Regions from separate parts of the Streptococcus sp. oral taxon 071 str. 73H25AP genome, predicted to be linked through region 1. Evidence: predicted binding sites of a transcription regulator. Region 1 holds the regulator's gene; the other holds the start of a gene.

Region 1 (3,411 bases):
GAGAAAAAAATCTAATTTTCCATCCTTCTCACGAATAATAAAGTGAGGAGGATTTTTATGTATAGTATTTCATTCCAAGAAGATTCACTTTTGCCTAGAGAAAGACTGGTAAAGAAGGAGTAGAGGCACTGAGCAATCAAGAATTGCTAGCTATACTACTCAGAACCGGAACGCGTCAGGCAAATGTTTTTGAAATTGCTCAGCAAGTTTTGGACAGTTTGACCAGCCTAACTGATTTGAAAAAAATGACCCTGCAGGAATTGCAGAGTCTGTCAGGTATTGGACGTATTAAAGCTATTGAACTACAAGCGGTGATTGAACTGGGACATCGTATTCACAAACGTGAAACCCTTGAGATGGAAAGTATTCTCAGTAGTCAAAAGCTAGCCAAGAAAATGCAACAGGAACTTGGCGACAAAAAACAAGAGCACCTAGTGGCGCTCTATCTCAATACTCAAAATCAAATCATTCATCAGCAGACCATCTTTATCGGATCCGCGACACGCAGTATTGCAGAACCAAGGGAAATCCTTCACTATGCCCTCAAGAATATGGCTACCTCTGTGATTCTTGTTCACAATCATCCATCAGGTGCCGTATCTCCTAGTCGAAATGACGACCATGTCACTAAGCTAGTCAAGGAAGCCTGTGAACTGATGGGAATCGTTTTCTTGGACCACCTGATTGTCTCTCACTCTGATTACTTTAGTTACCGTGAAAAGACAGATCTGATTTAAAGTTCGTTAACAACATAGTCAAATAGCGTTTTGTCTTTGGGGCGATTTTCAAAGAGAAATTCAGGATGCCATTGAACACCAAGATAAGGAAAGTCGTCCGTAGTTGTCACAGCCTCAATTATTCCATCTTTAGGATCATGTGCTACAACCTTAAGATTTGAAGCTAGGTCTTTAATGCTCTGGTGGTGGAAGGAATTGATATGAGAGATTTCTCCATAGATCTCTCGGAGAATCGTATCAGGTTCCGTTACGAGGCGTTGGGTTGTGTATTCGGCTGAACAGTCCTGCCAATGATCCTCAATATCTTGGTGAAGCGTGCCGCCCATGGCGACGTTGAAAAGCTGAGTACCCCTACAAACAGAGAAAATTGGTTTCTTCTGTTTGATCGCTTCTCTGATAAGGGATAATTCAAATTCATCTCTTTGAAGATGGTAGTCATCGCTATCAATGGTTTTAGGCTCACCGTAGAATTTTGGATCAACATTTTGCCCACCCGTTAGGATGAGCTTATCAATGATACTGATGTAATGGGTAGCCATTTCTTGATCACCAATCGGTAGGATGATGGGAATTCCGCCAGCGTCCTTGACTCCTTCAACAAAGCCCTTTGCTGCATAGCTCATCATGATGTCATCATCTGGATGAGCTTTTTCATTTCCTGTAATCCCAATAACTGGTTTTTTCATAAATGCTTTCGCTTTCTAATCCTCTTTACGCATAAAATAGAGGAGGGTTTGGAGTTCGCTTGTTAAATCGACATACTGAACGACTACATCTTTTGGGAGGTGGAGGTGAACAGGGGAAAAGCTGAGAATACCTTTTATACCTGCATCGACCAAAAGATTGGCGACTTCTTGTGATTTAACACTTGGAACAGTTAGGATAGCAGTTTTGACATCTGCTTCTTTGATTTTTTCTTTAATCTGTGAGATACCATAGATTGGAATTCCATCAGGTGTCTGGGTCCCGACTTCTGGATGGTCATCTAGGTCAAAGGCCATGATGATTTTCATCTTGTTACGCTCATGGAAGCGATAGTGGAGAAGGGCATGCCCCATATTCCCAATCCCAACCAACATAACATTGGTAATGGAGTTGTCATTTAGGAGGTCAGCAAAAAAAGTCATCAGTTTTTTAACATCATAACCAAAACCACGACGACCTAGTTCACCAAAATAGGAAAAATCACGACGAACAGTCGCAGAATCGATACCGATAGCCTCTGCAATTTGCTTGGAGTTGGCACGTTCGATTTTCTCGGCATGAAATCTCTTGAAAATTCGATAGTAGAGAGAGAGTCTTTTTGCTGTTGCTTTTGGAATAGCAGACTGTTTATCTTTCACAAAACCACAACCTTTCTATTCTTCTATTTTATAGAAACATTGTGAAAAAATCAACAAAAACAAGAAAAAACTAAGAAAATCTTAGTTTTAGTCTTAAAAATTAGCTTGTGATAGAAAACGGTAGAGATCCCCGACCAATCCTTGATAAATAACTTTATCATCAAAGGTTAATGAGGTAACTAGGAATGTATCAGGAAGAGTTACACAACCTGATAGAGATAACATAAGCTCTTCGTAACTCTCAAATTCAAGGGTACGCTCTACTTGATAACTATCTTGATAAGTGAGACGATACATAGTCAATTATCTTTCTTCTTTTGTGAAGATACCGCGTTCTACAAGGCTGTCCATGAGGAAGTAGAATTTCTCTTGGTGGATATGATGGTCTTCTGATTTAAAGATATTAACCAAACGAAGGCCTGACTTGTCAGTGATATTGAGTTTAGCACCTGTAAGGTCTTTGTTGATGATGATTTTTAGCTTGAATCCTTCACCGCTGTTAGGTACTTTCTCAAGCAGACGAGTCAGTTCGAAGTTTCCAACTTTTGTTTCAAAGAAAGTATTGTCTTTGAGTGTGAATTTTTTGACAGATGGGCTAAGTGTGTAGTCGTAGCGGCAGTTTTGTAGTTTAATGGTTTTTTCGAATGCCATTAGATTAATCTCCAATAATATTTTTTAAGGTCTGTGCGAGTTGTTTTAGTTCTTCCTCAGTGTTAAGAGGAGACAGACTGATACGGACAGATTCTTTCAAACGATGTGAATCTGGTCCATAAAATGCTTCAAGCACATGACTGGTTTGCACGACACCAGCAGTACAAGCTGAACCAGTAGAAATTGAAATTCCTTCAAGGTCTAACCGTAGCAAGAGCAAATCATTTTTTTGACCAGGAAAGCCAATGTTGACAACATAAGGAAGTTGGTGGTTGCTTTCATTAAGATAGTAGTCGAGACCTGCAATTTCTTCTAAAAAAGTTGATTTGAGTGCACTTAATTTTTGGTAATGCTTAACTTGGTCATTTAAATCCTCTTTGAGAGCAGCGACCATGCCTACAATAGCGGCGAGATTTTCTGTTCCAGCCCGTTTCTTTTGTTCTTGGTCCCCACCGTGAAGGTAGGAATCAAAGTCTCCAGTAGATGCGTAAAGAAAGCCAACTCCTTTTGGTCCATGGAATTTGTGGGCAGAGGCGCTAAGGAAATCAATTCCTAATTCTTCGGGATGGATAGGAATCTTCCCGATAGCTTGAACAGCATCTACATGATAAGCCGCAGGATGCTCTTTTAAAACACGTCCAATCTCAGCGATAGGTAAGAGGCTACCTGTTTCATTATTA
Region 2 (3,411 bases), 1.2 Mb from region 1:
CGTGTAGTCAGCATGCCATCTACAGATGTCTTTGACGCACAAGACGCAGCATACAAGGAAGAAATCCTTCCAAATGCAGTTCGCCGTCGTGTTGCAGTTGAAATGGGTGCAACTCAAAACTGGTACAAATATGTTGGTTTAGATGGTGCAGTTCTCGGTATTGATACTTTCGGAGCATCTGCACCAGCACCAAAAGTATTGGAAGAGTACGGATTTACGGTAGAAAATCTAGTCAAAGTCGTTCAAAACTTGAAATAATTGCAGAAATCAGAGTGAAAACTCTGATTTTTTATAACCATAAAAACAAGGTACAACCTTGTAAAAGTAGCTGAAATTTGATATAGTAGTCCTATGTAAAAGACAAAGGAGAAAACAATGAATCCAAATATTACTTTTTTAATCATGCTTGTAGGTATGATGGCCTTGATGTTCTTTATGCAACGTTCTCAAAAGAAACAAGCTCAAAAGCGTATGGAAAGCTTGAACAAGCTTCAAAAAGGCTATGAAGTTATTACAATTGGCGGCCTTTACGGAACAGTGGATGAAGTAGACACTGAGAAGAGAACAATCGTACTTGATGTAGATGGCGTTTATTTGACTTTTGAATTGGCTGCTATCAAGACAGTGTTGCCACTCAAAGAAGCTGTGACACCAGAAGGAACAGTTGTTGACGAAGGCGGAGCAATCGAAGAATAAAACGGGACCTGTCACTCCCGTTTTTCTATGAAGTGAGAGGAAAAGAGGGATGAGAAAAATAGTATTTGTTTGCTTAGGAAACATCTGCCGTAGCCCCATGGCAGAGTTTGTGATGAAATCCATGACGAGCGATTACCAGATTGAGAGTCGTGCGACTTCGTCTTGGGAACATGGTAATCCGATTCATAAGGGAACGCAAGGGATTTTCCAGCAATATCAGATTCCTTATGACAAAGACAAAACATCACTCCAGGTTCGTAGAGAAGATTTTGAGTCATTTGATTACATTATCGGGATGGATGCTTCAAACGTTTCAGATCTGCGTCAAATGTGTCCTCAGGAACTACAGCATAAGATCTACCCTTTTGCATCTGAAAGTGTTCCAGATCCTTGGTATACAGGAGATTTTGAGGAAACCTATGCTCGCATCACAAGTGGCTGTAAAAGCTGGCTAGATCGATTAGAAAATGAGAGTGACAATGGAAAAGCTTAAACAAATCTATGAAAAGTATAGAGTTTACCTAACTCGCCCTAGGCTAGAGTTCATTGCAGTAGTCGTAATTGCACTCTGTGCTCTTTCGGTATTTCTACTAAATACACCCAAAAAGGGTGTCCTGACACTTGATGGTGGTGCACTTGTTTATGATGGTACCCTGGTGCGAGGGAAAATGAATGGTCAGGGGACCATGACCTTTGAAAATGGGGACCAATATACAGGTGATTTCAATAATGGAGCCTTTAATGGAAAAGGAACGTTCCAATCAAAAGATGGCTGGAAATACGAAGGTGATTTTGTAAATGGCCAGGCTGAAGGTCAAGGAAAGTTGACGACAGAGCAAGAAGTTGTCCATGAAGGAACCTTTAAACAAGGCGTTTTCCAACAAAAACAGTAGTCTCCAAGTTAGGAGGCTATTTTTCAAAACCGGAAAGAAAACGCTTTCTGTGCTTGGATTCGATAACTAACTATCAACTAGAAAAAACTTTGTGAAATAAAAAAATTTTCTCCATAATTTCACAATCATCCAGTCAAAACTCTATTGAACAGGGATATTGAGAAAAAAATCACAATCTTAGAAAATTTCTTTGTGAAATGCTTATGAAACTGTTTACAAAGTATAAAAAAAGAGTTATAATGAACTTGTGAAAAAATTAACAAAGGATAACATCCTTAAAGGCTATGGAGGATAATATGGCTGATAAAAAAACAGTAACACCAGAGGAAAAACAACTTGCTGCTGAAAAGCATGTCGACGGTCTCGTGAAAAAAGCCTTGGTTGCGCTTGATGAAATGCGCAAGTTGAACCAAGAGCAAGTTGACTACATCGTAGCAAAAGCGTCTGTTGCAGCACTTGATGCGCACGGTATCCTTGCACAACACGCAGTTGAAGAAACTGGTCGTGGTGTATTTGAAGATAAGGCGACAAAAAATCTATTTGCCTGTGAACACGTAGTGAACAATATGCGTGGAGTTAAAACAGCTGGAGTTATCGAAGATGATCCAATTACAGGTTTGACGAAGATTGCGGAGCCGGTCGGAGTTATTTGTGGTATCACTCCAACAACAAACCCAACTTCAACAGCGATTTTTAAATCACTCATTGCTTTGAAGACACGTAACCCAATTGTTTTCGCCTTCCACCCATCAGCTCAAGAATCTTCTGCTCATGCTGCACAAATCGTTCGTGATGCAGCCATCGCAGCCGGTGCACCTGAAAACTGTGTTCAATGGATTACAGAGCCATCTATGGAAGCAACTGGGGCACTTATGAACCATGAAGGTGTTGCGACTATCCTCGCAACTGGTGGGAATGCTATGGTTAAAGCTGCATACTCATGTGGAAAACCAGCTCTTGGGGTAGGTGCCGGAAACGTTCCTGCCTATGTAGAAAAATCTGCTGACCTTCGTCAAGCTGCTCATGACATCGTTATGTCAAAATCATTTGATAATGGGATGGTCTGTGCATCAGAACAAGCCGTTATCATTGATAAAGAAGTGTATGACGAATTTGTAGAAGAATTCAAATCATACCATACTTACTTTGTAAACAAGAAAGAAAAAGCACTTCTTGAAGAATTCTGTTTCGGCGTGAAAGCAAACAGCAAAAACTGTGCAGGTGCTAAACTAAACGCAAACATCGTTGGTAAACCAGCAGCATGGATTGCTGAACAAGCAGGATTTAGCGTTCCAGAAGGAACAAACATCTTGGCTGCAGAATGTGCAGAAGTAGGACCAAAAGAACCATTGACTCGTGAAAAATTGTCACCAGTTATCGCTGTCCTAAAAGCTGAAGATACAGAAGACGGTCTTAAAAAAGCTCGTCAAATGGTTGAGTTTAACGGACTTGGTCACTCAGCAGCTATCCATACAAAAGACGAAGCTCTTGTTAAACGCTTTGGTACAGAAATCAAAGCAATGCGTATTATCTGGAACTCTCCATCTACTTTCGGTGGTATCGGTGACGTATACAATGCCTTCATCCCATCATTGACACTTGGATGTGGTTCATATGGACACAACTCAGTCGGTGATAACGTGAGTGCGATCAACCTTCTAAACATCAAGAAAGTAGGGAAACGTAGAAATAATATGCAATGGTTTAAAGTTCCTTCAAAAATTTACTTCGAACGCAATTCTATCCAATACCTTCAAACTTGCGAAGGTATCGAACGTGTCATGATTGTTACCGATAAATCAATTGAAAAACTCGGTTTTGT

What was found. Region 1 encodes Rex, which represses fermentation and respiration genes when NADH is low (regulators of the CRP and FNR family bind a similar motif). Its sites were predicted from a motif close to TTGTGAANTANTTCACAA; they were not measured.
Region 2: a site for Rex is predicted at 1,835-1,852, ahead of adhE (bifunctional acetaldehyde-CoA/alcohol dehydrogenase). Genes of this name have one in related genera too.

The regions. Positions count from the first base shown of each region.
Region 1 is NZ_GL397254.1:729,212-732,622, forward strand. It holds gene pcrA (DNA helicase PcrA) at 1-15, shown strand, start outside; partial or broken gene radC (DNA repair protein RadC) at 58-737, shown strand; gene HMPREF9189_RS05840 (gamma-glutamyl-gamma-aminobutyrate hydrolase family protein) at 734-1,423, opposite strand; gene HMPREF9189_RS05845 (redox-sensing transcriptional repressor Rex) at 1,439-2,080, opposite strand; gene HMPREF9189_RS05850 (DUF4649 family protein) at 2,174-2,377, opposite strand; gene HMPREF9189_RS05855 (DUF1831 domain-containing protein) at 2,384-2,731, opposite strand; gene HMPREF9189_RS05860 (cysteine desulfurase family protein) at 2,736-3,411, opposite strand, start outside.
Region 2 is NZ_GL397254.1:1,933,370-1,936,780, reverse strand. It holds gene tkt (transketolase) at 1-258, shown strand, start outside; gene yajC (preprotein translocase subunit YajC) at 376-696, shown strand; gene HMPREF9189_RS11545 (low molecular weight protein-tyrosine-phosphatase) at 746-1,189, shown strand; gene HMPREF9189_RS11540 (MORN repeat-containing protein) at 1,176-1,589, shown strand; gene adhE (bifunctional acetaldehyde-CoA/alcohol dehydrogenase) at 1,886-3,411, shown strand, end outside.